Regions from separate parts of the Bradyrhizobium sp. CB3481 genome, predicted to be linked through region 3. Evidence: predicted binding sites of a transcription regulator. Region 3 holds the regulator's gene; each other region holds the start of a gene.
What was found. Region 3 encodes PhoB, which activates phosphate uptake and scavenging genes when phosphate is short. Its sites were predicted from a motif close to TGTCATNNANCTGTCAT; they were not measured.
Positions count from the first base shown of each region.

Region 1: the regulator PhoB is predicted to act here: its motif matches at 7,997-8,013, upstream of QA643_RS06690 (esterase-like activity of phytase family protein).
Region 2: the regulator PhoB is predicted to act here: its motif matches at 7,050-7,066, upstream of QA643_RS23000 (DUF47 domain-containing protein).

Region 1 is NZ_CP121647.1:1,383,561-1,394,211, forward strand. Features, by position in the region: gene serA (phosphoglycerate dehydrogenase) at 1-1,329, shown strand, start outside; gene QA643_RS06670 (mucoidy inhibitor MuiA family protein) at 1,581-3,260, shown strand; gene QA643_RS06675 (DUF763 domain-containing protein) at 3,438-4,676, opposite strand; gene QA643_RS06680 (alpha-ketoglutarate-dependent dioxygenase AlkB) at 4,729-5,304, opposite strand; gene QA643_RS06685 (hypothetical protein) at 5,591-6,451, shown strand; gene QA643_RS06690 (esterase-like activity of phytase family protein) at 6,598-7,950, opposite strand; gene QA643_RS06695 (heme ABC transporter ATP-binding protein) at 8,058-8,864, opposite strand; gene QA643_RS06700 (iron ABC transporter permease) at 8,861-9,952, opposite strand; gene QA643_RS06705 (hemin ABC transporter substrate-binding protein) at 9,949-10,651, opposite strand, start outside.
Region 2 is NZ_CP121647.1:4,703,669-4,714,319, forward strand. Features, by position in the region: gene QA643_RS22965 (class I adenylate-forming enzyme family protein) at 1-310, opposite strand, end outside; gene panB (3-methyl-2-oxobutanoate hydroxymethyltransferase) at 321-1,142, opposite strand; gene QA643_RS22975 (NnrU family protein) at 1,145-1,729, opposite strand; gene QA643_RS22980 (hypothetical protein) at 1,957-2,559, opposite strand; gene QA643_RS22985 (peptide chain release factor 3) at 3,162-4,781, opposite strand; gene sugE (quaternary ammonium compound efflux SMR transporter SugE) at 4,937-5,260, shown strand; gene QA643_RS22995 (inorganic phosphate transporter) at 5,252-6,256, opposite strand; gene QA643_RS23000 (DUF47 domain-containing protein) at 6,362-7,006, opposite strand; gene QA643_RS23005 (branched-chain amino acid ABC transporter permease) at 7,161-8,129, opposite strand; gene QA643_RS23010 (branched-chain amino acid ABC transporter permease) at 8,131-9,051, opposite strand; gene QA643_RS23015 (ABC transporter substrate-binding protein) at 9,141-10,361, opposite strand; gene QA643_RS23020 (ABC transporter ATP-binding protein) at 10,398-10,651, opposite strand, start outside.
Region 3 is NZ_CP121647.1:702,060-712,710, reverse strand. Features, by position in the region: gene QA643_RS03330 (Hsp33 family molecular chaperone) at 528-1,532, opposite strand; gene argF (ornithine carbamoyltransferase) at 1,728-2,654, opposite strand; gene QA643_RS03320 (aspartate aminotransferase family protein) at 2,654-3,862, opposite strand; gene QA643_RS03315 (GcrA family cell cycle regulator) at 4,366-4,878, shown strand; gene phoB (phosphate regulon transcriptional regulator PhoB) at 5,240-5,950, opposite strand; gene phoU (phosphate signaling complex protein PhoU) at 5,961-6,677, opposite strand; gene pstB (phosphate ABC transporter ATP-binding protein PstB) at 6,688-7,509, opposite strand; gene pstA (phosphate ABC transporter permease PstA) at 7,506-8,351, opposite strand; gene pstC (phosphate ABC transporter permease subunit PstC) at 8,353-9,342, opposite strand; gene pstS (phosphate ABC transporter substrate-binding protein PstS) at 9,557-10,567, opposite strand.

The sequences.
Region 1 (10,651 bases), 680 kb from region 3:
ACCGCCAAGGGCATCATCGTGATGAACACGCCGTTCGGCAATTCGATCACGACCGCCGAGCACGCCATCACCTTGATGCTGGCGCTGGCGCGCGAAATTCCGCAGGCCGATGCCTCGACGCAGGCCGGCAAGTGGGAGAAGAACCGCTTCATGGGCGTCGAGATCACCGGCAAGACGTTAGGGGTGGTCGGCTGCGGCAATATCGGCTCGATCGCGGCCGATCGCGCGCAGGGGCTGAAGATGAAGGTGGTTGCGTTCGATCCGTTCCTGTCGCCGGAGCGCGCCAAGGACATCGGCGTCGAAAAGGTCGAGCTCGATGAATTGTTCAAGCGCGCCGACTTCATCACGCTGCATACGCCGCTGACCGACAAGACCCGGAACATCATCGATGCGGCCGCGCTCGCCAAGATGAAGAAGGGCGTGCGCATCATCAACTGCGCCCGCGGCGGCCTGGTCGACGAGCAGGCGCTGCTCGATGCGCTGAACGCCAAGCATGTCGCCGGCGCCGCCTTCGACGTGTTCGTCGAGGAGCCGGCCACCAAGAACGTGCTGTTCGGTCATCCCAATGTGATCTGCACCCCGCATCTCGGCGCCGCCACCACGGAAGCGCAGGAGAACGTCGCGCTGCAGGTCGCCGAGCAGATGTCGGATTATCTGCTCACCGGTGCGATCTCGAACGCGGTGAATTTTCCGTCGATCACGGCGGAAGAGGCGCCGAAGCTGAAGCCGTTCATCGAGCTTGCCGAAAAGCTCGGCTCGTTCGCCGGCCAGCTCACCGAGAGCGGCATCATCAAGACCGAGATCACCTATGAAGGCCATGTTGCCGAGATGAAGATCAAGGCGATCACCTCGGCGGTGCTGTCGGGCCTGCTGCGGCCGATGCTGGGCGATGTCAACGTGGTCTCGGCGCCTGTCGTTGCCAAGGAGCGCGGCATGGTGGTGGACGAGATCGTGCGCGCGGCGCAGAGCGACTATGAAAGCCTGATCACCGTCACCGTCACCACCGAACGGCAGGAACGGTCGGTGTCCGGCACCGTCTATCACGACGGCAAGCCGCGGCTGGTCGACATCAAGGGCATTCGCGTCGACGCCGAATTCGGCAAGTCGATGATCTATGTGACCAACGAGGACAAGCCCGGCTTCATCGGCAGCTTCGCCGGCCTGCTCGGCGATGCCAAGATCAACATCGCCACCTTCCATCTCGGCCGCGTCAAGCAGGGCGGCGACGCCATTGCGCTGGTCGAGATCGATGGTCCTGTGCCCGCTGACGTGCTGACGAAGGTGCAGGCCCTGCCGCAGGTCAAGCAGGCCAAGGCGCTGGCGTTCTAAGAGCCTCGCGCAAAACGCTGAGTGAATCTCGACGCATGGGATCGAGGTTCGCTCGCACTGTTGCCCCGAAGGTTGCGGCGACGAATGCCGGCGCCGACTGGCTATTCCGGCCTGCTCGATCATCGCCAAGCTGGCCGCAATCTTGCCTAAAGTCCTGATCGAACCCGTTTCTCCTTCGCTGCGTCTCACGACCGGGGACGGTGGGCCTTTTGGTGCGCCGCCGTCAGGGGAACAGGTCAGGAGAAAACTCCATGCGATTGATTGCAAACAGCTTTTTGACGACGAGCCTCGTCGTGCTGACGGCGCTTCTCGCCGGCCGGGCGCGGGCGGCCGACCTGCCGGCCAGTTCGGCGGTCGATGCCGTCACGGTCTATCCCGACGGCGCCAGCGTCACGCGCGTCGTCGAGCTGGATCTTCCTGCCGGCGAGAATTCCGCCGTACTGAAGGATTTTCCGCTCGCGCTCGATCCGTCGTCGCTCCGGGTCGAAGGCGAGGCGGCGGCCAAGCTCACGATCGGCGCAATCGACGCCAAGCCGCCGCGCGCGGCGCCGCCGGCCAACCTGCCCGAGCTCGACAAGCGCATCGAGGCGCTGAAGGACGAGCGGACCAATTTGCAGGGTGCGATCGATGCGGCTAATGCGCGGCGCAAATTCGCCGAGCGCTTCGCCGATACCTCGCCGGCCGGGATCGGCGACAAGGGTGAGGCGCGGCCGGTTGCCGAATGGCGGGCCGCCTTTGCCGCGGTCGGCGAGGAAATCGCCAGCGCCAACGCTGCGATCCGCGATGCGCAGCGCAAGCAGCGCGACATCGACCGTGAAATCGCGCACCTCGAACAGGACCGGGCGCAGAAGCCGCCGAACAAGCTGGAAGTGCGGATCGAGCTTGCCGCCGCCGCTGCGACCAAGGCCACGCTGCGGGTGACCTATGCGGTGCGCAACGCGCGCTGGACGCCGCTCTATGACGCGCGGCTCGAAACCGGCGCCCGGGATCGCAAGCCGGCGCTCGAACTGGTGCGCCGCGCCGAAATCACCCAATCGACCGGGGAGGATTGGTCCAACGTTGCGCTCAGCGTCTCGACCGTGCGCACCGCGCGCGGCGGCAGCGCGCCGGAGCTGAGTTCGCTTGTCGTGCAGTATCCGCAACCGCCGCGGCCGCAGGCATCCGCCAGCGGCGCGGTGGACACCAACAGGCAGTTGCTACGCGCGGCGCCTGCGCCGATGGCCAAGATGGAGGAGGCGGTGGCTGGGGAGCGCTTCCGGGTGGCCGATGAACAGCAGGCCACGGCCGATGTCAGCGGCTTCCAGGTGGTGTTCAGGATTCCCGGCCGCGTCAGCCTCAGCGCCAGCGAGGGTGCCAAGAGCCTGCGCGTCTCCTCTGCGGCCATCGCGCCCGATCTTTCGGTCCGCGCCGCGCCGGTGAAGGATCCGGCGGCGTTCCTCGAAGCGAGCTTCAAGCAGGGCGAGGACGCACCGCTCTTGCCGGGCCGGGTCTCGATCTACCGCGACGGCGTCTTTGTCGGGCGTGGCCTGATGGCCGCTGCAAGCAAGGACGAGACCGTGCGGCTCGGCTTCGGCGCCGACGACAAGGTCAAGATCGAACGCACTGTCCTCAAGCGCAACGAGGGATCGGCCGGCCTGATCGTGACGACGTCGAAGACCGACGAGCGCGCGTTCAAGACCACCGTGCGCAACGGCCACGATTTCCCGATCCGGATCGCGATCGAGGATCAGTTGCCGGTCAGCGAGAACGAGGACATCCAGGTCGAAATGCTACCCTCCACGACGCCGCCGACCGCGAGCAACATCCGCGACCGCCGCGGCGTGCTGGAATGGGCCTTCGAGGCCAAGGCGGGTGAAGTCCGGGATATCAACTTCGCCTGGCGGATCCGCTGGCCCAAGGACAAGGGTGTCGTGATGTTGCCGGCGGGGTGAGACCAGCGTTCACATCTCCCTGTCATGCCCCGCCACCCGGTCCGGCCTTCGGCCGGCCGGATGACAGGCTCCGGCGGGGCATCCAGTAACCCGCGGCGTCAGATGAGCGCGCCATGACCGCCGCGGAGTACTGGGTCCCCCGCCTTCGCGGGGGATGACCACTGAAGCTAGTTGGCGTCACCTACTCTTCCGCGCCTGCAACTCTGCTTCCCATCCGAACACCGAGCGGCCATCGAGCCCAGGCGATGCCGCTCGCTCTCCAGCGATGAACGCCTCCAGCGACGGCCCCTTGGCTGAACGCTCGAGCCGCCGCGACTGGTCGTCAAGGCGCTTCAACGCCTGCATCTCCTCGTCGCGCCCGAGCTTTGCGTTCTGCACCGCCGATTTCAGCACGCGGATGGTTTCGTCATAGACCTTGATCGGCACGGGGTAGGGATGGCGGTCCTTGCCGCCATGCGCCAGCGAGAAGCGGGCGGGATCCTTGAAGCGATAAGGCGCGCCATGGACGACTTCGGCGACCATGGCGAGCGAGCGCACGGTGCGCAGCCCGACGCCCGGTGTCAGCAGCAGCTCCGGAAAATCGATTGGCCCGCGCTCGGCCGCCGCGGCCAGCGTGCCATGCAGGCGGCGACTGAACACGTCACTTGCACGGACGTCATGATGTGCGGGCATCACGAGATGAGGCAGCAGCGCCTGCGCTGGTACTTTGCCCTCTATGGCGGCAAGTTCGCTGATGAGGCGATCGGGCCCCATCTCGCTCAACAATTCGAGCTGCGCGGCCCGCGAGCGCTCCGCGCGGTGGTCGGTGAGATTGACGATCTCGCCCTGCGCCGGACCGTCGATCGCGCTGTGCGGCTCGTCGACGAAGTTGGTGAGCTGCTCGGAATGCCAATGGTAGCGCCGCGCCTGCCGCTTGTCGCCGTTCATGCCCTGCTGCACGACGGTCCACTTGCCGTCATCGGTGACGAAGAAGCCGTGCAGGTAGAGATCAAAGCCGTCCTGCACCGCGGCGCTGTCGACCTTGGCGACGAGGCGGCTGGCACGGATCAATGGTCCGCTGTCGAAGCCAACCTGCTCGCCGATCAACCGAAGCTCATCCGGCGTCTTGCGCGAGTGCTGGCCGCGACCGCCGCAAACGCGGATGCCGAGCTCGTGCTCCATGGGTTTGAGGCCGCGTTTCAGCGCGCCGATCACGCTGGTGGTGATCCCGGACGAATGCCAGTCCATCCCCATCACGGCGCCGAACGACTGGAACCAGAACGGATGCGACAGCCGCCGCAAGAATTCATCGCGGCCGTAGTGATGTACAACGGCTTGCGTGATGATGGCGCCGAGCGAGGACATGCGCGTCGCCAGCCAGGGCGGCACGCGGCCGCCATGCAGGGGGAGATCGGCACTGCCGCTACGTCTTGCCATTGGTTCCCAGCGATTCTGGATGACAGTCTAGCAGAGCCAAAGGCCGTCGCCGCTAGGCCTTTCTGTCGGCCATCGTACGGAAGGTGATAGAATAGCGCGGCGCCCCGACGGCGGGAATGCTGTGCTCCCAGACCAGGCGGGATTCGCCCGACATCATGTAGAGCGAGCGAGGCGCGGCTTCGAGCGTATAACGCTGCCACTTCGCGCCAATGGCGCGGCGAAAACGGAACTTGCACGACGATCCCAGCGAGAGGCCGAAGATGCGATCGAAATGCGGTTTGTCGCGGTGCCAGCCGATCCCCACACCGACGTCATATTCGGTGCAAAGCACTTGCGCGACTTGGGTCGACGGGCCGCCATGGGCCTCGACCTTTTCGATCAGCGGCAGCAGCCAGGCGGGGATCGGTTCGGCCGGTCGCAGCCGTTGCAGCGTGTAGTCGTAGCGGAACCCGAAGGAAGCGACGCGGCGCTTGCCTTCGAACGCGCCGAACTGGAAAGGCTGCAGCGGCAATGCCGAGACCTGTCCAATAAGCTCACGCTCGAGCGCCGGCGTGATGAACTCCGGGGCATAGCGCAGTCCCTCCGGCGAGGCTTTCTCCTGCGCAAAAAGAGCGAGCTGCTCGGTCAAGCTGATGTCCTTGGCAATGTCGGCATCCATCCAATATGGGGATCAGTCCGCACAAATAAAGGTGCGCCCTCAACTGGTTAAAGCCGCACGCGAGGTCGCTTCGTTGCATGTTTTTCCTGCCAGCGGGAGGAACTTTGCCGGTATGCAAAAATTGTCGGTTCGGACATGGCGGCGGGACATTTGGAGGAGGAAACCATGCACGGACTTATCTATCTGGTCGGCTTGATCGTCGTCATTCTGGCGGTTCTGTCGTTCTTCGGCCTTCGCTAGTGCGATGGAGATATCGATGGAAAACATCACGCCGGCGGCGCGCAGCGATGTCGCGTCGCGTTTTTTGCAGTGGTCGCCGATCGTGCTCGGCGCTTTCGCGGCCACCGCGCTGTCTTCGGTGCTGCTGACATTCGCGGTGACGATCGGCCTTGGCGTAACGTCGGCCGCGCCGACATGGCGCGATGCGTCCGCAGCGCTTGCGATCCTCTCGGGCCTTTATCTGATCATCCAGGCGGTGCTGTCGTTCGGCCTTGGCGGCTACATCGCCGGACATGCCCGTAATTCGGCCGGCCCGGCCGCCGTGGAGGAAACAGAGCACGTCGACGGCGCCCACGGCCTCGGTAGCTGGGCGCTCGCCGTGGTGATGGGCGCCATCCTCGCCGCTCTGATCGGCGCGGCGACGGTCAACCGGACGGCCTCATTGCGCGGTCCTGCGCAGGCCGGCGCGGCCGAGCCGCTATTGAGCTACGAGCTGGACCGGCTGTTTCGCGCCGGCCGCCGCGCGCCCAATGTCGACCTCAGCGCCGAGCGCGCCGAGGCAGGTCGCATCCTGCTCACCACGTCGAGCCATAGCGGCCTGAGCGCTGATGACCGAACCTACCTCATTCAGCAGGTCGCCGCGCTCACGGGACTCTCGGCAGGCGATGCGGAGAAGCGTGTCGATAGCGTCGCTGGCGCTGCCCAAACCGCGATCGCGCGCTCGCGGCGCAGCAGCATCATCCTGGCGTTCTCCGTTGCCACCGCCATCCTGCTCGGCGCCGTGGCGGCCTGGGCTGCCGCCGTTGCCGGCGGCCGGCATCGCGACGGCGCGGCTCTGCCGGAATGGATGGTGCGATCGAACGCGATCGGAAGGCGGCACGAGGCGGTGTACCGATAGCGGCTTTCTTCTCTCTCTCCCCGTTCTTCACGGGGAGAGGGGAGGGGTGAGGGCTGCTTCAGCAGACTCAATTGGCAGTGATTACGAGGATAGATCCTCTCACCCCAACCGCCTCCCCGCGAAAGGCGGGGAGAGGGAGGAGCAACTCACTTCGCCTTCAGGAATTCACCGACTTCGAGCAGCACGAACTCGTTGTCGTCGGCCTTGTTCGGCTCGCGGCTGGAGGAGAACGGCAAATTGTTGTCGTTGCCGACGATGATGTGGGTGTCGTCGACGCGGTCGACGTTTTCGATGGTGAAGAACGGGAAGGTCAGCACGCCGTCATTGAGCGGCTTGCGGGCCTTCTTGTTCGGATCCTTGATCTTCATCAGGTCGATATAGGCCACCTTGCGCACCGGCTTGCCGACATTGGCGTCCGTCAGTTCGACCTTGTAGACGCGCTTGAATTTGGCGAGGTCGGCAAAGCAATTCTCGCCGCGCTGGCCGGCCGGGCAGGCCTTGTCGGCAGTGCCCTCGCCATTGTCGCGCTCGATGATCAGGCCGCTGGTCGCGTCGATCATGTTGAAATCGCCGATCGCATGGCCGTTCTGCTCGAACACGTACTGCCAGTAGCGGCCGGTGAACTTTTCGGCGGCGACGTCGAATTCGAGGATGCGCGACGCTTCCTTGCCGTCGACCTCTTCAAAGTCCTTTTTCTCGGCGTCCCATAGCGGGCCCTCGAGCAGGCCGTACAGGAACTTGCCGTCCTTGGAGGCGGCAAAACCTTCATATCCCTTGGAGCGGCGCAGATTGACTGTGGTGTAGCTCGCGCCGGGCGCGGCCGGCGACTGCACCGACCAGTGGTCCGGCGAGCGCACCGGCTTGCCGTCGGCGGTGGTTTCGAACACCGCGAGAATCTTGCCCATCCTGTCGGCCTTCAGCACATAGGGCCCGAACTCATCGCCGATCCAGAAGGTGTCGCCGATGATCTGGAATCCCTCGGTGTCGAAATCGGCGCCGGTGAGATAGCGCTTGGCGGTATCTTCATGGACGATGCGGAACGGCACCTTCTTGTCGGGATCGTGCAGGAAGACGGTTTCCTGGCGCTCGATCTTGCCGCTCGCCCAGTCGATCTTGTGGCGGTTGAGATAGAGCATCGAATCGGCCGAGTTGTAGCGCGAACCCATGCCGTTGTCGGTGAGCACCCAGAATGAGCCGTCTGACATCACCTTGATGCCGGAATGGCCCTGCAGCGGCTGGCCCTTGAACGGCAGCGCGACGCTGGTCGGACGCTCATAGGATTTGCCCATCACGCTGCCGACCGCGTCGACGCGCTTGCCGGTGGTGTACTTGCCTGAGGTCTTGAGATCATCAGGTGCGTCGGCCGGTGCCTCGATGAAGGTTTCGGCCGGCAGCACCGCATGGCTTTTCAGCGTGGCGGGAAATTCGCCTTCGCCTTGAGCGAAGGCGGTACCGGCCAGAAATATGGACGCGACAGAGCAGAGCAACGACACGCGCATGGCGGATCTCCTGTAGGTAGCGATGCGCCTGTCTTGCGGAGCGGCTGTTACAATCACCTGACAGTTCCGTGAACAACCGGTGACGCCGTTGGATAAGCCTTGCGGCGTTATGCCGTCGGCGCACCGGCCGGCCGCATGGTCTGCGGCAGCAGGAACGGCACGCCCTGGTCGGTGTAGTCGATCTCTACATCCACCTCGAATATTCGGCGGATGGTGTCAGCCGTGATAGCCTCGCTGCAGCCGCCATCGGTCGCGAGCCGGCCGCGATGCAAGAGCACGATGCGGCCGGCAAAACGCATCGCGAGATTGAGGTCGTGCAGCACGGCGATGACAGCCGTGCCGTTCTGCGCGCGCCGCTTGGCGATTTCCACGAGGTCAATCTGGTGGCGCATGTCGAGGCTGGAGGTCGGCTCGTCCAGCAAGAGGAGGCCGGGGCCGTACTGCGCCTCGCCGCAGGCAAGCTGCACCAGCACGCGGGCGAAATGCGCGCGCTGCTGCTCGCCGCCGGAGAGCGTCGGCAATTGCCGTGCGCCGAAATGCGCCAGTCCCACCTCGTCGAGCGCGGCATCGACCAGGCGCTGCGCGGCGGCGCGGCCGGCATCGCCGGCGCCCATATGGACGATCTCTTCGACCGTGAACGGGAAGGTGACGTTGACATGCTGCGACAGCATTGCGCGGTGACGGGCGAGCAGGCGCGGCGGATAGAGGTGGATGTCGCGCTGCTTCAGCGCGATGCGGCCCTTGGTCGGGCGGATGTCGCCCGACAGCATTCGTAGCAGCGTCGATTTGCCGGCGCCGTTGGGGCCGACGATCGCGACCATCTCGCCGGTCTGGACGCGCAGGTTGACGCTATCGACCAGCGTGGCGCCGCCGACGGCCATCGAGAGCGATTGCGCGTCGAGCAGGGCAGTCATAGCGACACCAGCCCACGCTGCCGCAGCAGCATACCCAGGAAGAACGGCGCGCCGACCGCGGCCGTCAAAATGCCGATCGGCATTTCCGCGGGCGCCACGGTGGTGCGGGCCAGCGTATCGGCACCCGTCAGCAGCACCGCGCCTGATAGCATGGAGGCCGGCAGCAGCAGCCGGTGCGCCGGCCCGATCACCAGCCGCAAGAGATGCGGCACCACGATGCCGACAAAGCCGACGACGCCGCAGACGGAAACCGCCACGCCTGTCATCGCCGACACCAGCACGATCGAAATCCGCTTCAACCGTTCGACATCGACGCCGCTGTGAAACGCTTCGGCTTCACCGAGCACCAGGACATCAAGCCCGCGCGCGATCGAGATGCAGGCGATCGCGGCAATGGCGAGCACTGGCGCCAGCGTGGCGAGCTTGGGCCACGTTGCGCCGCTGAGCGAGCCGAGCATCCAAAACGTGATGTCGCGGAGCTGCCGGTCGTCGGCAATGAATACCAGCAGTCCGATGCCGGCACCAGCGATAGCGGCGATCGCAATGCCGGCCAGCAGGAAAATTGCGATCGACGTCCGGCCCGAGCGGCTCGCAATCGAATAGAGGATGATGGTCGTTACCAGCGAACCGCCGAAGGCGGCCAGCGGTAGTAGCTGATGCTGCATGAATTGCAGGCTTTGGCCAAATCGGCTGTCGGTAAATACGATCGCCGCGGCGGCGGCAAATGCACCGCCGGAGGATACGCCGACCAGCGCGGGATCGGCCAGCGGATTGCGAAACAGCCCCTGCATGATCGCGCCGGATGCGGCGAGCAGGGCGCCGACCATCGCCGCGGCGGCGATCCGCGGGATACGGATCGACCACAGCACGAGCTGGTCGCGCGCGAGCGTTGGCGCCGGCGAGGCGTCCGCCCACAGGCCGAGCGCCGCGGGTAGCCGTGCCAGCGGGATTCCGGCCGCCCCCAAGGTGAGAGAGATCAGCACTGTGCCGGCAAGCACGATCAGCAGGAAAATGAGCGTCAGCGAGGCCGCCGGACGGAACGAATACCCGCTCCGCCGCTTCGCCTTGGCGTCAGTGAGTGCGGTCATGTTCGGCAATTAGCCGTCAATGCCGACGGCTTGAACTTCTCCGCCTGCGGTGCCAGCGCCGGGTAAAGCCTGATCGAGAGATCGCGTGCCGCGGCCGCGGTGCGCGGCCCGAAGCCGAGCAGATAAAGTCCTTCCATCGAGATGAAGGTCTTGTTCGCTGCGACCGGCGTCAGTGCGAAGGCCGGATGGACGTACACGGCTTCCGCATCCACCGAATCCTTGCCGCGCTGGATCGAAAGCACAACGTCGGGTTTGGCCGCGATGATCGCCTCGTCGTTGATGATCTTGTAGCCCTCATAGCCGTCGATGGCGTTGACGCCGCCGGCGAGGGCGATGATCTCATTGGCGGCGGTCTTCTGGCCCGCAGCCATGGCGCGGCCGTTGAGCAGCGACATCACGAACATGACGCGGACCGGCTTGGTCACCTTGGCCCTGAGCTCGCGCAGTTGCGCCAGGTCGTCGGTGACCGCTGCCGTCAGGCATTCGGCGCGCTTGTCCGCGCCCATGGCGTGGCCGACCAGCTTGATCTTCTCGACCAGGCCGGCTTCGGAGAAGGTCTCGGGCACCAGCACCAGTGGCACCTTGGCTGCCTCGAGCACATCCATGGTTTCCTTCGGCCCGGATCCCTGCGCCGCGAGCACCAGCGAGGGATTGAGGCCGAGCACGCCTTCGGCCGAAAGCTGGCGCATGTAGCCGACA
Region 2 (10,651 bases), 4.0 Mb from region 3:
CGGCATGCGCCGCGCCGAGCATCGTCAGCACGAATTCGACGCGGTTACCGAGCAGCACCGCGACACGGTCGCCGCGCTGCAGGCCGAGTTTCTGGAAACCTGCCGCGATTTGCGCCGATCGCTGCGCGACTTCTCGCCAAGTCATGCGCGTGGCGCCACACACCAGCGCTTCGCCATCGCCGTTTCGCGCCACGGCGTCGGCCACCATTGCCGCAATACCCCGGGGCCGCTCGCAAAACACTGGGACGATCCGGTCGCCGAAGCGCGGCTCGAGCCGCATTGGCGGAATGGCGTGCTGGGACCAGTCCATAGCCCCCTCGTCAGCTCTTTTTCATCTCGTAGACGTGTTCGGGTCTTGGAAACGCGCGAGAGCGGACGTCATCGGCATAGCCTTTGATTGCCGCCTCGATCGCGGGGCCGAGATCGCCATAGCGGCGCACGAACTTCGGCGTCCGCGGCGACAGGCCGAGCATGTCTTCCAGCACCAGCACCTGTCCATCGCAGGCCACGCTGGCGCCGATGCCGATGGTCGGAATGGCGATGCTCTCGGTGATCTTCCGCGCCAGCGGCTCGGCGACCGCCTCGATCACAACCGAAAACGCCCCGGCGTCCGCAATCGCCTGGGCATCCCTCAGGATCGGCTCCCAACTGCCCTTGTCGCGTCCCTGCGCGCGGAACGAGCCGAGCGTGTTGATCGATTGCGGCGTCAATCCGATGTGGCCCATGACCGGCACGCCGCGCTCGGACAGAAACGCGATCGTTTCCGCCATTCGCTCGCCGCCTTCGAGCTTCACCGCGCCGCACTGCGTCTCCTTCAATATCCGCACGGCGGAATGAAACGCCTGCTCCTTGGAGGCTTCATAGGAGCCGAACGGCATGTCGACCACGACGAGCGCGTGCTTCGAGCCCCGCATCACCGCGCGCCCCTGCAGGATCATCATGTCCAGCGTCACCGGCACGGTGGTCTCGAAGCCATGCATGACATTGCCGAGGGAATCGCCGACCAGAATGACGTCGCAATGGCGGTCCACCAGCGCAGCGGTATGCGCGTGGTACGACGTCAGCATCACGATCGGCTCGCCATTCTTGCGCGCGCGGATGTCAGGCGCAGTCTTGCGCCTGACGGCAGATTGAACCGACATGCTTAAGCTCCAACCACGGGGACGCCGATCACGACCGGATGGAACGCGAAGGCGAGCGCCAGATAGGCAACGAGACCGACCGCGACTGCGATCAAATCGTTGCCGGGACCACCGACGGGTATCGGCGGTCCGCCGGCGTCGGTACGGGATTTAAGCGAGATGCGGTCATAGACCGCCCAGGCGAGGAACGAGCCGAACAGGATGATCGAGCCGAGATCGCCATTGGCGAGAAGGTGCGCCGCCGCCCACAGCTTGATGCCGGTCAGCATCGGATGTTTCAGCGTCGTGTAGATCCGGCCGCGGATATAGGACGCAACCACGAGAATGACCGCGGGCAGCATCAAGGCCACCGTGATGTGCTTGAACGCCACCGGCGGGTTCCAGACGTCGATCCAGCCCGTCGCGCGATACTTGGCAAAGCCCCAGATGATCAGCGCGAGGCCTGTGAATGAGGCCAGCGTATAGCCGATCTTGTAGCCGCCCTCGCCCGTCGCAGCGATAATCTGCGCACGCAGCTTGCGCTGGATCGTGATCGTGTGGACGCCAAAGAACACGATCAGGCCCAGGATCAACACCAGCAGTCCCATGATGTCCTCCCCTCGCGCGGCTGGTTTTCCGGATTATCCGCGTATCATTTTAGGGGCTTGGGACGCAATGCGCGAAAAGCTTCGGCGCGCCTGCACGGGAAAGCCTCGGCGAAGCCTTGGCGTAGCCGGGACCCGCGTATCCATCGTCCGCGCCAGCGGACAGACGTGATTCACGCGAAGGGCGATGGATTGCCGGGTGAAGCCCGGCAATGACAGGATAGATCGGCTCACGGCTTCCCCGCCTGCTTCCCCAGATCGCGGTTGTCGACGTACCGAATCGCAATCGGCCGCCCGGCCAGCGCGCCACCCAGTCCGGCCGTGAATTTGAGCGGCATGCAAGCCGTTAGCGAGGCGTCGATCGCTTTCAAATATAGCGCCCTTGTATCTGGCGGAACGCCGGCCGTGGCATAGGTCACACGGGGCGTCGCAATGATCTCGCCCGAGCGCTTGAAGCTGAAGCGCACCGACATCTGCATGCCCTCGCGCGCGAGATCGGAAGGCGGCGGCGACCAGCAGGAGCGCAGCGCCGCGAACAGGTCGCCGATCGTATCGAGATCGTGATCGGGCCTTTTGTATTTCGCGGCCTGATCCTGCGGCGGCACGCTCTGGATCGTCAGTTGCAGGTTCTGGCCGTAGGGGTAGTCGATTTCGGGAATGCAGGGGCCGTCGTTGAACACGCTGCAGAATGACGGCGTGCATGGCTGGCCGTCGAGCACGCTGCAGGGCGCATGCGAAAATGGCGTGGCGTCGATCTGACGCCGCGGCTGCGCCCCGAGGGCGCCGATCCCGGCGAACAGGCCGATCAGGCAGAGGATGGCGAACCGAAACATGCCGCGGGGTCCTTGCGGGTGATCCCGTTTAAGGTGATGCGCGTTGTGGGCACCATCAAGGCTGATCGCGTTCACATCCCCGCGTTCATCGCGGACAGTTCCGCGATCAGGGCTTTCTCGCTGGGCTGGTCGAGGACGCCGGCCGTATACAGCGAAATGCCGCCATAGAGCGTGATGTAGACCTTCATCACGGTGGGGCGGCGCTCGGTCTACTTCTTCATCACGGCTGTCATCGTCCGGCTTGACCGGACGATCCAGTATCCCAGAGACGTCAGTAATTTACGGAGTGGCCGCGGCGTACTGGGTCCCCCGCTTTCGCGGAGGACGACAGCTGCGCAAGGAGTTTGTGAGGGCTCGCGATGTATGCAGGCATCCACCGGATGCATATGTGAGGGAGCGTGTTGCACCGCTATCCACACCCACGGCTGTCATCGTCCGGCTTGACCGGACGATCCAGTATCCAAAGACGTCCGTGGTTTACGGTGAGGTCCCGGCGTACTGGGTCCCCGCCTTCGCGGGGGACGACAGCGGGGGTGGAGCAACACCGGGGGTTAGGCCGACAACGGGGTTTGGCGACCACGGGGCGTGGCAACAGCGCGCCGTCAGGCCTTCTTCTTCACGTCTTTGACGTTGGAGAAATTGATCCCCTCGGCGCGCTCGCGGGTGTAGCCGAGATAGAACTCGTTCTTGGCCATGAACACCGGATCGCCATCGACATCGTCGGCGATCCCCGAACCATTGGCGGCAATGAAGGCGTCGAGCTTTTTGCGGTCATCGGACGAGACCCAGCGCGCGAGCTGGAACTCCGACACTTCAAATTCCACCGGCAGCGAATATTCGGCGTCCAGCCGCGCCTTGAGCACGTCGAGCTGCAGCGGGCCGACAACGCCGACCAGCGCCGGCGCGCCGTCGCGCGGCCGGAATACCTGCACGACGCCTTCTTCCGACATCTGCTGCAGGGCCTCTTTCAGCTTCTTCGCCTTCATCGCATCCGTCAGGCGAACGCGGCGAACAATTTCCGGCGCGAAGCTGGGAACGCCGACGAAGGTGATGTCTTCGCCTTCGGTCAAGGTATCGCCGATCCGCAGCGTGCCGTGGTTCGGAATGCCGACGACGTCGCCGGCAAAGGCTTCGTCCGCCACCGAACGGTCCTGGGCGAAGAAGAACTGCGGCGACGACAGCGACATGTTCTTGCCGGTCCGCACCAGTTTTGCCTTCATGCCGCGGCTGAGCTTGCCGGAGCAGAGGCGCGCAAACGCGATGCGGTCGCGGTGGTTGGGATCCATGTTGGCCTGGATTTTGAACACGAAGGCGCTCATCCGCGGCTCCGCGGCCTCAACCTTGCGAATGTTCGAATCCTGCGCCCGCGGCGCCGGCGCGAACTTGCCGAGACCCTCGAGCAGATCGCCGACGCCGAAATTGCGCAGCGCGCTGCCGAAATAGACCGGCGTCAGATGTCCCTCGCGAAACGCATCGAGATCGAACGGCTTGCAGGCTTCCGAGACCAGCTCCAGCTCTTCCTTAACCTGCCCGACATCCAGATTGGCATTGCGGCCGGCGAGATCGGCGATATCGATCTGCTCGGTCGCGCCGGTCTTGGCGCCGCCGCCTTCCAGCAGCCGCACGCCGCCATTGACGACGTCGTAGGTGCCGAGGAAGTCGCGGCCGCGGCCGACCGGCCAGGTCATCGGCGTGGTGTCGAGCGCCAGCGTCTTTTCGATCTCGTCCAACAGCTCGAACGTATCGCGGCTCTCGCGGTCCATCTTGTTGATGAAGGTGATGATCGGAATGTCGCGCAGCCGGCACACCTCGAACAATTTTCGCGTCCGCGCCTCGATGCCCTTGGCGGCGTCGATCACCATGACGGCGGAATCGACCGCGGTCAGTGTGCGGTAGGTGTCTTCCGAAAAGTCCTCGTGGCCCGGCGTATCCAGCAGATTGAAGACGAGGTCCTGGAACTCGAACGTCATCACGGAGGTCACGACCGAGATGCCGCGCTCGCGCTCGATCTTCATCCAGTCGGAACGGGTGTTGCGCCGCTCGCCCTTGGCCTTGACCTGCCCCGCCAGGTTGATGGCGCCGCCGAACAGCAGCAGCTTTTCGGTCAGCGTAGTCTTGCCGGCGTCCGGGTGGGAGATGATCGCAAACGTGCGGCGGCGCGCCACTTCCTCTGCAAGCGGCGAGCGGGACGGCGATTCGGCTGATACGGCGATGTCGGACATGAGGCGTGCGTTTGACAGGGAAAGGTGGGCTAATCAAGCCTCATTTGGTGGTTGCAGCGGCCTGTGGCCAGTCCCATATCGGCGTTGGGAAGGACGGCCTTCCATTTCGCAGCTCAATCCCGCGGGGACGACCCTGCCATTTTCGGAGGGTTGTCATGGCCTGGATCGTGCTGTTCGTCGCCGGCCTCATGGAAGTGGGCTGGGCGATCGGCCTCAAATATACCGAGGGCTTTACGCGGCCCGTTCCCTCCGTCCTGACGCTCGCCTGCATGGCGGGCAGTATCCTCCTGCTCGGGCTTGCCTTGAAATCACTGCCGATCGGAACCGCCTATGCGGTGTGGACCGGGATCGGCGCGGTCGGAACGGCGATCCTGGGCATCGCGCTGTTCGGCGAGCCGGCGACCGCCGCCCGCCTCGCCTGCATCGGCCTGATCGTCGCCGGCATCGTCGGTCTCAAGCTCGTCACCGGATCAGCGTAGCGCCAGCGCGGCCCAGTAGGTCAGCGCGGCCACGATCCCGGACGCCGGAATGGTGATCACCCAGGCATAAACGATCGAGCTCGCCACATTCCAGCGCACCGCCGATACCCGCCGTGCGGCGCCGACGCCGACAATGGCGCCGGTAATGGTGTGGGTCGTGGAGACGGGAACCCCGAGAAAGGTCGCCATGAACAGGGTCGCCGCCCCGCCGGTTTCGGCGCAAAAGCCCTGCATCGGCGTCAGCTTGGTGATCCGCAGCCCCATGGTGCGGACGATCCGCCATCCCCCCATCAGCGTGCCGAGGCCCATCGCCGCCTGGCAGGAGATCACGACCCAGAACGGGATGTTGAAATCGGCGCCGAGATGGCCCTGCGAATACAGGAGCACAGCGATGATGCCCATGGTCTTCTGCGCATCGTTGCCGCCATGGCCGAGCGAATAGAGCGACGCCGAGGCGAATTGCAGGATGCGGAAGGCGCGGTCGACCGCGAACGGCGTCGAGCGCACCGACAGCCAGGACACGATCGCCACCAGCACCAGCGCCAGCAGAAAGCCGACCAGCGGCGACAGCACGATCGCCAGCAGCGTCTTTGACAGGCCGCTCCAGACCGCCGCGGAAATGCCGGCCTTGGCCATGCCGGCACCGACCAGTCCGCCGATCAGCGCGTGCGAGCTCGACGAGGGAATGCCGAGCGCCCAGGTGATCAGGTTCCAGACGATGGCGCCGACCAGCGCCGCGAAGATGACGGTCGCGTCCACGACATCAGGCTCGATGATCCCCTTGCCGATCGTGTTGGCGACGTGCAGCCCGAAGACCAGAAACGCAACGAAATTGAAGAACGCGGCCCAGATCACCGCGTATTGCGGGCGCAGCACGCGGGTCGATACGATCGTGGCGATCGAATTGGCGGCGTCGTGCAGTCCGTTGAGGAAATCGAACAGCAGCGCGACTGCGATCAGAAAGATCAGAATCGGAAGGCCAAGGGAGGCGTCCACTGAATTGGCCCCTGCCCTATATCACTTGCTTGAGCATGATCTCCGCGCAAACGCGTTCCGCGTTTGTCGCGACGGAAAACCGGTATCCACTTTTCCGGATCATGCTCATACCTGTTCGATCACGATCGAGTTGATTTCGTTGGCGACGTCGTCGAAGCGGTCGGAAACCTTTTCCAGATGCTTGTAGATCTCGGCGCCGACGACGAAGTCCATCGAATTGCCGTTGCGGTGCTTGAGGAACAGCTCCTTCAACCCGATGTCGTGGAGGTCGTCGATGCGGCCCTCCAGCTTGCCGATTTCCTCCGTGATGGCGGTCAGCATCGCGACGTTGGCGCCGATCGATTGCATCAAGGGAATCGCCTTGCTGACGAGATTGGCGCATTCGACGAGCAGCGTGGCGATTTCCCGCATCGGCGGCTCGAACGAGCGGACTTCGAACAGCACCACCGCTTTCGCGGTCTGCTGCATCTGGTCGATGGCATCATCCATCGCCGTGATCAGGTTCTTGATGTCGCCGCGATCGAACGGGGTGATGAAGGTACGGCGGACGGCGGTCAGTACCTCCCGGGTAATGCCGTCGGCATCGTTTTCGAACTGATTGACGCGCTGGCAGAATACCGGCGTCTCCTCGCCGCCGCGGAGCATATCCTGCAACGCCAGCGCGCCCTGCACGACCGTGTGGGCATGCCGGGCAAACAGGTCGAAAAACCGCTCCTCCTTGGGCAAAAAGGCACGAAACCAGCGAAGCATGGGGGGTATTTTCCGTCGTTCAGAAATGGCCGGCCGGGCGGCCTGTCACGAAACTGTCATAGACCATTCGGAAAAAAAACGCGCCACAGTGGGACCCCGGAACCGGATCATCCACCGCTTTGTGAAGCCGAAAATCGCGCCAAAATCGGTCGTTTTACAGGGACCGGCGGAAATAATGGGCAATTTCGCCGATGATGCCGCGTCGGAAGGTCAGCACGCAGGCGACGAAGATGACGCCCTGGATCACCGTCACCCACTGGCCGAAGCCGGCCAGATATTGCTGCATGGCAATGATCACGAAGGCACCGACCACCGGGCCGAAGATGGTGCCGAGGCCGCCGACCAGCGTCATCAGCACGATTTCGCCCGACATCGTCCAGTGCACGTCGGTGAGCGAGGCATTTTGCGCCACGAACACTTTCAGCGACCCGGCAAAGCCCGCAATCGTCCCGGACAGGATGAAGGCGAGCAGCTTGTACTGGTCGGTCTTGTAGCCCAGCGAAATCGCACGCGGCTCGTTCTCGCGGATCGACTTCAAGACCTCGCCGAACGGCGAGTTGATGGTGCGGTAGATCAAGAGGAAGCCGCCGAGGAAACCGGCTAGCACCACGTAGTAAAGCACCGTCGGCTTGGCGAGGTTGAACACCCCGAACAGATAGCCCTGCGGAATGCCCTGGATGCCGTCTTCGCCATGGGTAAACGGCGCTTGCAGGTAGACGAAGAACAGGAGCTGCGACAGCGCCAGCGTGATCATCGAGAAGTAGATGCCCTGCCGCCGAATGGAGATGAAGCCGGTGACGACGGAGAGCGCCGCAGCGCCGGCGACGCCGACCAGAATTCCAAGTTCGGGCGAGACGCCCCAGACCTTGAGCGCATGCGCCGAGCAGTAGCCGGCCGTGCCTAAGAACATGGCGTGGCCGAACGACAACAGGCCGCCATAGCCGATCAGGAGGTTGAAGGCGCAGGCCAGCAGCGCAAAGCACAAGGCCTGCATGACGAAGAACGGGTAGATGCCGGTCAGCGGCACGAGCCCGAGCAGCACCGCCATCCCGGCGAATACGGTCATTTCGTCGCGCATGGCGCGCGGCGTTACGGGGAGTGTGTCGTCAGTCAATGCGCTCATGTCAGGCCGCCCGTCCGGTCAGTCCCGTTGGCTTCACCAGCAGCACCAGCACCATCAGCACGAACACCACGGTGTTGGAGGCCTCGGGATAGAAGTATTTGGTCAGACCCTCGATCACCCCCAGCGCGAAGCCGGTGATGATGGAGCCCATGATAGAACCCATGCCGCCGATCACCACCACGGCGAACACGACGATAATGAGGTCGGCACCCATCAGCGGGCGGACCTGGTTGATCGGCGCCGACAGCACGCCGGCAAGCGCCGCCAGGCCGACGCCGAGCCCGTATGTCAGCGTGATCATGCGCGGCACATTGATGCCGAACGCGCGCACCAGCGTCGGATTTTCAGTCGCGGCGCGCAGATAGGCGCCGAGCCGCGTCTTCTCGATCAGGAACCAAGTCGCCAAGCATACCACCAGCGAGAAGATCACCACCCAGCCGCGGTAGACCGGCAGGAACATGAAGCCGAGATTGATACCGCCCTGCAGGCCGCGCCTGCAGAATGCATCCTGCGGGGCGCTCGGCGAGCAGTCGCCGATCTGCGGATAGTCCGGGATGGCATAGGGCAAACCGGACGAGCCGAAATAGTTCTGGAATACGCCTTGCACGATCAGCGCGATGCCGAAGGTCAGCAACAGGCCGTAGAGATGGTCGAGCCCGGTCAGCCATTGCAGCATGGTCCGCTCCAGGATCATGCCGAAAACGCCGACGGCGATCGGCGCGATGATCAGCGCCCACCAGTAGCCCATGCCGGTCAGGTGGAGCAGGAAGTAAGCGCAGAACGCGCCCATCATGTAGAGCGCGCCATGGGCGAAATTGATGATGTTGAGCATGCCGAAGATCACGGCGAGCCCGAGGCTGAGCAGCGCGTAGAACGATCCGTTGATCAGTCCCACCAGGAGCTGGGCGTAGAGAGCTTGCATCGGTTTCGCACTCGATCTCGTTTAAGAAGCGGAATCGCGCCAGAACGCGAAAGGAGGCCCGCCGGCACGGCGCCGGCGGGCCGCTGTTGTTATTTCTTCACCAGCGGACAGGCACTTTCCGAGAGCGGTCGGAACGCCTGTTCGCCCGGGGTGGTCCCGATCAGCTTGTAATAGTCCCACGGTCCCTTCGATTCGGCGGGTTTCTTGACCTCGAACAGGTAGGCCGGATGAATCTTGCGGCCGTCAGCGCGGATCGTGCCCTTGCCGAACAGTGCGTCGTCGGTCGGCGTCTCCTTCATCTTCGCGACCACCTTGGCGCCGTCATGCGGATTGCCGCCCATGGCGTCGATCGTCTTGAAATAATGGATCAGGCCCGAATAGACGCCCGCCTGCACCATCGAGGGCATCGCCTTGTTCTTCATGCGCTCGGAGAAACGCTTGGAGAATGCACGGGTGCCGTCGTTCAGATCCCAGTAGAAGGTTTCGGTGAAGTTCAGCCCCTGCGCCACCTTCAGCCCGAGCGAATGCACGTCGGTGATGAACAGGAGAAGACCGGCGAGTTTCTGGCCCCCGGCGACAATGCCGAATTCCGATGCCTGCTTGATCGTGTTCGTGGTGTCGCCGCCGGCATTGGCCATGCCGATGATCTTGGCCTTGGAGGCCTGCGCCTGCAGCAGGAAGGACGAGAAATCCGACGAATTCAGCGGATGCTTGACGCCACCGATCACCTTGCCGCCCGCCTTGACGACGACGGCCGTGGTGTCCCGCTCCAGCGCGTGACCGAACGCGTAGTCCGCGGTCAGGAAGTACCAGGTGTCGCCGCCGGCCTTCACCAGCGCCTGCCCGGTCGAGTTGGCGAGCATGTAGGTGTCGTAGACCCAGTGGATGGTATTGGGCGAGCACTGGGCATTGGTCAGGTCCGACGTCGCCGCGCCGGTATTGATCATGATGGAGTTCTTTTCCTTCACCAGATTATTGACCGCCAACGCCACGCCGGAGTTCAGCACGTCCATGAAGATGTCGACCTTCTCGACGTCGATCCATTGACGCGCGATGGTGGTGGCGATGTCGGGCTTGTTCTGGTGGTCGGCAGAGATGATGTCGATCTTCCAGCCCTTGGCCGCGAGGCCGGAGTCCTCGACCGCCATCTGCGCGGCAAGCGTGGAGCCCGCCCCGCCGAGGTCGGAATAAAGGCCCGAATTGTCGGTGAGCACGCCGATCTTGACGGTCTTGTCCTGCGCCAGGGCGACACCGCCTGCGGCAAACGCCAGCGCGGTACCGAGGAAGAGAGCCGAAATTTTGTGTTTCATAGTATCTCCAATAATCCAGAGTGCAGCGAGTACCAATTAAACACCGAGATAGGTGTGGAGCTTGTCCATGTTGGCCGACAGTTCGGAATTCGCAAAACCGTCGATCACCTTGCCGTGCTCGACGATGTAGTAGCGATCGGCGACCGTGGAGGCGAAGCGGAAATTCTGCTCCACCAATAGGATGGTGAAGCCTTCCGACTTCAGCCGCGCGATGGTGTGGCCGATCTGCTGAATGATAACAGGCGCAAGGCCCTCGGTCGGTTCGTCGAGCATCAGGAAGCGCGCGCCGG
Region 3 (10,651 bases):
GCATGGCAAGAGGTGCACACGAGCATACAGGTTCGGCGGAAGCATCCCGGCCTTCCCTGCGCAATGGCTTTACGGCTTACTTCGTGCTCTTCCCGGAGAACGGCTCTTTTGCCTCCGTCGCCCGCAAGACGCTTTCGCATCTTGAAGACTTAACGCCAGCACCACGGCGCCAGAACCACACGACTTGACCGTACGCCTCAGCCACACTCGTCCGTCATGGCATCGGCGTCCATCGCATCTCCCCGCGCGTCAGTGACGATGGCCAACGCCCCTCATCTCGCGGTGAGACGGCGGTATTTATGCCGCTGATTTGGGTCAAAACGGAAGCGGAATATTTCTGATTCTCAGAAATTACTGGCTTGACGCGACTTCTGTAAATCAGAAGTGATTTGCCCGTCGGGCAATTGCATCACCGCTGCTGTAGGGTGGGCAAAGCGGAGCGTGCCCACCATTGCAGCGTCGATGCGGATGGATGGTGGGCACGTCGCTGTGCTCCTTTGCCCACCCTACGAAACAACGAGCGAACGCTACTCCTCCACGCCCGCTTCATGTGGGGTGAACTGGTAGACCGAGGAGCAGAACTCGCAGGTCACCACCACCTTGTCGTCCTTCACCATCTCGGCACGGTCCTTCGGCGCAAAACTCTTCAGCATGGCCGAGACTGCCTCGCGCGAGCAGGAGCATTGCGCGCGGAGCGGCAGCGACGTGAACACGCGCACGCCGCGTTCGTGAAACAGGCGATACAAGAGCCGCTCGCCCGACAGGTCGGGATCGATCAGTTCGACATCTTCCACCGTGCCGATCAGCGACTGGCCCTCGACCCAGGCGTCGTCCTCGGCGACCTGATGCGTTTCCGTGCCCTCGGGCGCATCGCCCGGATGCAGATCGGCCTGCCGCGCGCGCTCGGGCGCCTTCGGCAGGAACTGCAGCAGCATGCCGCCGGCGCGCCAGCGGTGCTTGCCGCCGTCGCCGCCGCGCCATTCCTCGCCGACCGCGAGCCGTACGCGGGTCGGGATCTGCTCGGAGCGCAGGAAATATTCATGCGCGGCATCTTCCAGGCCGCCGCCGTCGAGCGCGACGAGGCCCTGATAGCGGCTCATGTCGCCGCCCTGATCGATGGTCATCGCCAGATGACCCTTGCCGAGCAGGGCGCCTGAATCCTGTCCGTCCTTCAGCCGCCTCGCGTCATAGCGCGCATAGGCGCGGAGCCGATCCGGCGACTGGAAATCCACGATCAGAAACGACACCGGCCCGTCGGTCTGCGTCTGCAAAATGAAACGGCCGTCAAACTTCAGCGCCGAACCAAGCAGCGTCGCCAGCACGATCGCTTCGCCAAGCAATTTTCCGACCGGCGCCGGATAATCATGCTTGGTCAGGATATCGTCGAGCGCGGGGCCGAGCCGGGTCAGCCGTCCGCGCAGATCGAGCGAGGCGACCTCGAACGGCAGCACCGCATCGTCGACGGGAACGGACGACGGCGCGCGAACGGGCGCATCGCCAGCGATTTTCATGTCGGGGGATTGTGAAATCATGGCGCTCTATCTGGGGTCTGGGAGAGCAAAGTGAAAGGGGTTGAAGAGCGATGAAACCGTCGCCATGCGTCGTCCCTGCGAAAGCAGGGACCCATAACCACCGGCTTTCATCGTCACGTACGATGTCTCCCACATTGCCAAAAACGTGAGATCACGCGGTATGGGTCCCTGCGTTCGCAGGGACGACGGAGAGAGTTACCCCACCGCGTCAAAACACCAGGCCAGAATGCCCTTTTGCGCGTGCAGGCGGTTCTCGGCCTCGTCGAACACGACCGATTGCGGGCCGTCGATCACCTCGTCGGTGACCTCCTCGCCGCGATGCGCCGGTAGGCAGTGCATGAAGATCGCCTCCGGTTTGGCCAGCGACATCAGCTTTTCGTTGACCTGGTAGGGCTTCAGCACGTTGTGGCGGTGTTCGCCCTCCTTGTCACCCATCGACACCCAAGTGTCGGTGACGACGCAATCGGCGCCGCGCACGGCGGCTTCCGGATCGGTGCCGAGCACGATCGGCGCGCCGGTCGCCTTGATCCAGTCGCGCATCGCCTTTTTCGGCGCGAGCTCCGGCGGGGTTGCGACATTGAGCTTGAACTTGAAGCGCTCGGCCGCGTGCGCCCAGGACGCCAGCACGTTGTTGTCGTCGCCGGTCCAGGCCACCGTCTTGCCCTCGATGGGACCGCGATGCTCCTCGTAGGTCATCAGATCGGCCATCACCTGGCAGGGATGCGAGCGCCGCGTCAGCCCGTTGATGACCGGCACCGTGGCGTGCGCGGCGAGCTCCAGCAGTGCATCATGATTGAGGATGCGGATCATGATCGCATCGACATAGCGCGACAGCACGCGCGCGGTATCGGCGATGGTCTCGCCGCGGCCGAGCTGCATCTCTGCGCCGGTCAGCATGATGGACTCGCCACCGAGCTGGCGCATGCCGACGTCGAACGAGACCCGCGTACGGGTCGAGGGACGCTCGAAGATCATCGCCAGTGTCTTGCCTTCGAGCGGCTTCCTGGCCTTCTCATGCGCCTTCAGTTTCGCCTTCATGTCGGCGCCCAAGGCCAGCATGTTGCGCAGTTCATCCAACGGCATTTCATTGATGTCGAGGAAGTGACGGACGGACTTGCTCATCATCCCGCCGCCTTCTTGAGCTGCGCGCCCGACAATGCGGCGCAGGCGCCTTCGAGCATCTGAACGGACTGATCGATCTCGGCCTCGGTCACGATCAACGGCGCCAGGAAACGCACGACGTTGTCGCCGGCGCCGACCGTCAGCAGTTTCTGGTCACGCAGCGCGTTGACGAGATCGCCCGAGGGCACCACCGCCTTGACGCCGACGAGCAGCCCTTCGCCGCGCACTTCCGACAGCACGGAAGGATAGCGGTCGACCACCGAGGCGAGCTTCTGCTTGAGCAGCAGCGACATCTTCTGCACATGGTCGAAGAAGCCGGGTTTCAGCATGACGTCGAGCACGGCATTGGCGGCCGCGATCGCCAGCGGATTGCCGCCGAAGGTCGAGCCGTGCGAGCCCGGTGTCATTCCGGAGCCGGCTTCCGCTGATGTCAGCACCGCCCCGATCGGGAAGCCGCCGCCGAGCGCTTTCGCCAGCGACATCACATCCGGCGTCACGCCGACGCGCTTGTAGGCGAAGAGATCGCCGGTGCGGCCCATGCCGGTCTGCACCTCGTCGAATGCGAGCAACAGGCCATGCTCGTCGCAAAGCTGGCGCAACGCCTTGAAGAAAGCCTGCGGCGCCGAGCGCACGCCGCCCTCGCCCTGCACCGGCTCGATCAGGATGCCGGCGGTCTGCGGGCCGATCGCCTTCTTCACCGCTTCGAGATCGCCATGCGGCACCTGGTCAAAACCGTCCATCGGTGGGCCAAAACCCTCGAGATATTTGGCGGAGCCGGTGGCGGCGAGCGTCGCCAGGGTGCGGCCGTGGAACGCGCCTTCGAAGGTGACGAGGCGGTAGCGCTCCGGATGTCCCTTGGAAGCGTGATAGCGGCGCACCACCTTGATCACGCCCTCCATCGCCTCGGCGCCGGAATTGCAGAAGAAGACGAGGTCGGCAAAGCTCTGCTCGCAGAGCCGCGCGGCGAGCTTCTCGCCGTCGGGCGACTTGAACAGGTTCGACATGTGCCAGAGTTTTGTCGCCTGCTCCTGCAGCGCCTTGACCAGATGCGGATGGCAATGGCCCAGCGCATTCACCGCGACCCCCGAGGTGAAGTCGAGATAGCGCTCGCCGCTCGTCGAGGTCAGCCAGCAGCCCTCCCCGCGTTCGAAGCCGAGATCGACCCTGGCGAAGACGGGGAGCAGATGCGACGTGGCGCTATTGGTCATGACAATCACTTGAGGTTTGAGACCTGCCTTCAAGACCTGCCGCGGAGCACACGCGTGCCTTGGCGCGAAGTCGGCAACAGCCGGTCTTGCGAAACGAAACGTGCCGCCGCTTAAGGGCGGCACGCGAGAGGTATTCTATGTGGGCGCGGGGCGCTGTCAACACGCCATGGAACGGCCTTTCCTGCAGTGCAAGATGGTGAATCCGTAGGATTGCGGTGTGGTGGAAAACACGCAGTGGAATGCCTAGATGTCAGAACATGTGGACGTCGGGGCGCGGACTCTTGCGCCCGAGTCACGCCATATTGTAGCGTTTGGGCTGTCGGGTACGACATCTCGTGCGGCAGTTTTGATCCCTTAAGAGTCTTTTGTGAAAGCGTAAACGTTCGGGCGCCCATATCGCGCCCGGCGAGGGCTAAGGGATTCTGACCGCAGGGATTTTTGAGACGAATGACATCGCGGGCGCTGCCCCAGGTTGGCCGGCGCGACGCGAAGGGAAGCATACGATGACGGTATTGACCTGGTCCGACGATCGCGTCGAGCAGCTGAAAAAGCTCTGGGAAGCCGGATTATCGGCCAGCCAGATCGCCGCGGAACTCGGCAATGTGACGCGGAACGCCGTGATCGGCAAAGTGCACCGCCTGGGCCTGTCCGGCCGTGCCAAGAGCCCCTCCTCGGCCGCGCCGCGGCAGCGCAAGGCGCGCCCCGCCGCCCAGCAGATGATGCGGGTATCGCGGCCGGTGTCGCGCGGCAACACCGCGCTCGCGCACGCCTTCGAGGTGGAGCTGGAGCCCGATCCGGTTGCCTTCGACAATGTGGTGCCGATGAGCCAGCGCCTGTCGCTGCTCGAACTGAACGAAGCGACCTGCCACTGGCCGGTCGGCGATCCCGCAAGCCCGGAATTCTTCTTCTGCGGCGGCAAGGCGCTCACCGGCCTGCCCTACTGCGCGCACCACTCGCGCATCGCCTACCAGCCCGCTGCCGATCGGCGGCGGCAGCAGCCGAAGACGACGCGGTAAGGGCGGGCGCGCGGGATTATTTCAACGATGTCGTCCCCGCGAACGCGGGGACCCATAACCACCGTTGCGCGTGGTTATGCCTCGCTGGGGCTCCAGCGCATTTCGACAATCGAGATTGGTGGTTATGGGTCCCGGCTCAAAGGCCGGGACGACGGCTGTGTGCGCTAAGAGCAAACTGCCTCAACGACGTCGTCCCTGCGAACGCAGGGACCCATAACCATCGTTGCGCGTGGTTATGCCTCGCTGGGGCTCCAGCGCATTTCGACAATCGAGATTGGTGGTTATGGATCCCGGCTCCTGATGCGCAATTGCGCATATGGGCCGGGACGACGGCTGAGGGTGCGGAGATAGCCGTGGAACGCTACTGCGGCTGCTCCGCCTTCGCGAAGCGATCATCGAGCGCGTAGCCGGCGCCGCGCACGGTGCGGATCGGATCCTGCTCGCGGCCGGGGTTGAGCAGCTTGCGCAGGCGGCCGATGTGGACGTCGACGGTGCGCTCATCGATATAGATATCGCGGCCCCAGACGCTGTCGAGCAGCTGCTCGCGGCTGAAGACGCGGCCGGGATGCTCCAGGAAGAATTCAAGCAGGCGGTACTCGGTCGGGCCGAGGTCGATCTGGCGGCCGGAGCGCGCGACGCGGCGCTTCTCGCGGTCGAGCTCGATGTCGCCATAGGTCAAAACGGTGGCGAGCCGCTCGGGACTGGCGCGCCGCAGCAGGCCCTTCACCCGCGCCAGCAATTCCGGCACCGAGAATGGCTTGACGATGTAGTCGTCGGCGCCGGTCGCAAGACCCCGCACGCGCTCGCTCTCCTCGCCGCGTGCCGTCAGCATGATGATCGGCAGCTGCTTGGTCTCGGGCCGCGCGCGGAGGCGGCGGCACAGCTCGATGCCTGATAGCCCCGGCAGCATCCAGTCGAGCACCACGAGGTCGGGCACCCGTTCCTTCAGCCTTGTATCGGCGTCATCGCCGCGTGCAACGGTTTCGACCTCATAGCCTTCGGCGTCGAGGTTGTAGCGCAACAGCGTGGTCAGCGCTTCCTCGTCCTCGACCACCATGATGCGTGCGCTCATCCTATCATCCTCAGCTATTGGGAATGGTCGCAGCAAACGTCGTCATGTCGCCCTTCGGGCGCTTGTCGAGAATCTGCTGCCCCTCGATCATGTAGAACACGGTCTCGGCGATGTTGGTGGCGTGGTCGCCGATCCGCTCGATGTTCTTGGCGCAGAACATCAGATGGATGCAGAACGAGATGTTGCGCGGATCTTCCATCATATAGGTGAGCAGCTCGCGGAATAGCGAGGTGCAGATGGCGTCGACTTCCTCGTCGCCCTTCCACACCGCCATCGCCGCGGGCAGGTCGTGCGCCGCATAGGCGTCCAGTACTGACTTGACCTGCGACTGCACGAGGTCGGTCATGTGCTCCAGGCCACGCATCAGTTTCAGCGGCTGGAAATCCTTCTCCAGCGCCGCGACGCGCTTGCCCATGTTCTTGGCGAGGTCGCCGATCCGCTCCAGGTCGGTGGCGACGCGCATGGCGCCGACGATTTCGCGCAAGTCGATCGCCATCGGCTGGCGGCGAGCGATGGTCAACACCGCGCGCTCCTCGATCAGATGCTGCAGACGGTCGATCTCGACGTCGGAGGCGACGACCCGCGAGCCGAGGGTGACGTCGCGGCGGACCAGCGCGTCAACGGATTCAGAAATCATGCGCTCGGCGAGGCCGCCCATCTCGGCAACGAGACGGGTCAATTCCTGAAGATCGCTATCGAATGCTTTGGCAGTGTGTTCGGAACCCATCTCTGTCTCCTCAACCGAACCGGCCGGTGATGTAGTCCTGCGTACGTCGATCGCCGGGCGAGGTGAAAATCTTGTTGGTGTCGTCGAATTCGATCAGTTCGCCAAGATACATGAAAGCGGTCTTGTCGGAGACGCGCGCCGCCTGCTGCATGTTATGGGTGACGATGGCGATGGTGTAGTCCTCCGACAGTTCCTGGATCAGTTCCTCGATCTTGGCGGTTGAGATCGGGTCGAGCGCCGAGCACGGTTCGTCGAACAGGATCACCTCTGGCCGGACCGCGACGGTGCGCGCGATGCATAGGCGCTGCTGCTGGCCGCCGGACAGCGACAGGCCGCTGGCATTGAGCTTGTCCTTGACCTCGTTCCACAGCGCGCCGCCGCGCAGTGCCTTCTCGACGCGGTCGTCCATCTCGGACTTCGAGATCTTCTCATAGAGGCGGATGCCGAAGGCGATGTTCTCGTAGATCGTCATCGGGAACGGCGTCGGCTTCTGGAACACCATGCCGACGCGGGCGCGCAGCAGATTGAGGTCGAGCTTGGGATCGAGGATGTTGGTCTGGTCGAGCAGCAGCTGGCCGGTGGCGCGCTGGCCGGGATAGAGATCGTACATCCGGTTGAAGATACGCAGCAGCGTGGACTTGCCGCAACCGGACGGGCCGATAAAGGCGGTGACGCGGTTGGTGCCGAGCGTCAGGTTGATGTTTTTCAGCGCGTGGTGCTCGCCATAATAAAAGTTGAGGCCACGCACCGTCACCTTCGGCGCGGCGTCCGGCAGCGGCATCTGTGAAACGGGACCGCTCGCGTTACTCACGGATACGGACAGTTCGGTCATTTGGATGTCCTCTCGGCGCCAAGGATGCGCGCGCCAACATTCAGGGCCAATACGGTAAGCGTGATCAGGAGCGCCCCGGCCCAGGCCAGCTGCTTCCAGTAGGCATAGGGACTCTGCACGAAATTGTTGATGGTGACCGGCAGGTTCGCCATCGTCTTGGTGAGGTCGAGGCTGAAGAACTGGTTCGACAGCGCGGTGAACAGCAGCGGCGCGGTTTCGCCGGCGACGCGGGCGGTGGCAAGCAGCACGCCGGTAATCAGGCCGGCGCGGGCGGCGCGGTAGGCGATGCGCCGGATCACCAGCGAGCGGGGCATACCGAGCGCGGACGCGGCCTCGCGCAGCGGATTGGGCACCAGTCCCAGCATGTCCTCGGTGGTGCGCACCACCACGGGGATCACGATCACGGCGAGCGCGAGGCAACCGGCGATCGCCGAGAAACCGCGCATCGGCACCACGACCGCGCCGTAGATGAACAGGCCGATGATGATCGACGGCGCACTAAGCAGGATGTCGTTGATGAAGCGGATCACCGAGGTCAGCTTGTCGTGCTTGCCATATTCGGCGAGATAGGTGCCCGCGAACAGGCCGAGCGGCGCACCGATGCCGACGCCGATCGCTGTCATGATGATCGAGCCGATGATGGCGTTGCGCAGTCCGCCCTCGGTCGATCCGGGCGGCGGCGTGTCCTGGGCGAAGACGGCGAGATTGAGCCCGGTGAGGCCGTTGTAGAACAGCGTGAACAGGATCAGCGCCAGCCAGGTGACGCCGAATGCCGCGGCGCCCAGGCACAGGAACTTGATGACGATATTCTTGCGGCGGCGGGAAGCGTAGATCGCGTTCATGTCAGTTGCCCGCCTTCTTTTCCAGACGCATCAGCATCAGCCGCGCGGCGGCCAGCACGAAAAACGTCAGGATGAACAGGAGCAGGCCTAGCAGGATCAGGCCGGACTGGTGCAGCCCGTCGCTCTCGGCGAATTCGGAAGCGATCGCCGCCGAGATCGTGGTGCCCGGCGCGAAGATCGAGGACTGGATCTTGAACGAGTTGCCGATGATGAAGGTCACTGCCATGGTCTCGCCGAGCGCACGGCCGAGCGCCAGCATGATGCCGCCGATCACGCCGACCCGCGTATAGGGAATGACGACGTTGCGGACGACTTCCCAGGTGGTGCAGCCGACGCCGTAGGCCGCTTCTTTCAGGACCGGCGGCACCGTCTTGAAGACGTCGACCGAGATCGAGGTGATGAAGGGCAGCACCATGATGGCGAGGATCAGCGAGGCGTTGAACAGGCTGAGATAGGATGGGGGGCCGGCGAAGATCGCGCCCAGCACCGGCACGCCGTCGAACAGGTTGATCATGAGCGGCTGGAAGGTGTTGGCCAGGAACGGGCCGAGCACGAAGAAGCCCCACATGCCGTAGATGATCGAGGGAATGCCGGCGAGCAGCTCGACCGCAAGGCCGATCGGGCGGCGCAGCCATAGCGGACAGATTTCGGTGAGAAACACCGCAATGCCGAGCCCGACGGGAATCGCGATCATCATCGCGATGACGGAGGTGATCAGCGTGCCGTAGACCGGGCCAAGCGCGCCCAACACCGGCGGATCGGCCGACGGTGCCCAGCGCTGGGTCGTGAGGAATGCCAGGCCGTATTCGCGCAGCGCCGGCCAGGCGCCGACGATCAGCGAGAGGATGATGCCGCCGAGGATGAGCAGGACCGAGATCGCGCAGATGCGCGTGATCCAGTAGAAGGTGACGTCGCCGACCTTGAACGCGCTCAGGGCCCTCGCGCGATCGTAAGGTCCGGCAGCTTCGATTACGTCGCTATCAACCGCCATTTCTGCCACGCCCGATCCCCTGTACTTCTACTTGATCTTGCTTGCCCCGTCTCGTGCCCCGGATGCGGCGCAACGCGTAGCGGTGCCAAGCCGGGGCCCAACTTGATGGGTGACGCGTTCTTGGTGACGCGTGGGTCCCGGCTCTGCGGCGCAGCGCACCGGACGATGCTTCGCATCGCCGGGGAACGCTGCACCGCGTCCGGGACAAGGGACCTCAGCTCTTGATCTCGGCCGACCAGGTCTTTTCGATCTGCTTGACGACCGAGTCCGGCATCGGGATGTAGTCGAGCTCCTCGGCCATCTTATCGCCCTTCTCGAACGCCCATTTGAAGAACTTGATGGCTTCCTGAGCGGCTGCCTTGTCGGTGGCCGACTTGTGCATCAGGATGAAGGTCGCGCCGGTGATCGGCCAGGAGGCATCGCCCGGCTGGTCGGTCAGGATCACATAGTAATTCTTGGCACCGGCCCAGTCGGCATTGCTAGCCGCGGCCTGAAACGCCCCAATGGTCGGCTGCACCGTCTTGCCAGCCTTGTTGACGACCGCGCCATAGGTCAGCTTGTTCTGCTTGGCGTAGGCATATTCGACATAACCGATCGAGTTCTTGGTCTGGCTGACGTTGCCGGCGACGCCTTCGTTACCCTTCGCGCCGACGCCCGTCGGCCACTCGACCGCGGTACCGGCACCGGCCTTCGCCTTCCACTCGGCATTGGTCTTCGAGAGATAGTCGGTCCAGATGAACGTGGTGCCGGAGCCGTCCGAACGGCGGACCACCGTGATCGCTTCGGAGGGCAGCTTGACCTTGGGATTGAGCTTGGCGATTGCGGGATCGTCCCACTTCTTGACCTTGCCCAGATAGATGTCGCCCAGCAGTTCGCCGGAGAACACCAGTTCACCCGGCTTGACACCTTCGAGGTTCACGACCGGCACCAGCGCGCCCATCGCCTGCGGCCACTGAATCATGCCGTCCTTTTCAAGCTGCTCGGGCTTGAGCGGCATGTCGCTGGCGCCAAACGTCACGGTCTTGGCCTGGATCTGCTTGATGCCGGCACCGGAGCCGATCGACTGGTAGTTCAGGCCGTTGCCGGTCTCCTTCTTGTAGGCGTCGGCCCACTTCGAATAGAGCGGGAACGGGAAGGTCGCGCCTGCGCCGGTGATGTCGGCAGCGAAGGCTGACGTCGACGCGGCGACCATGCCGGCGGCGACGATCGTTCTGATGAAATTCATGCTGGTCTCCATCTTGGTGAGCGAAGCGCCGGTGCGCCCGATTGCGCTCACACCGCCCGTGTAGGAGCGGTCGATAGAGCTTTT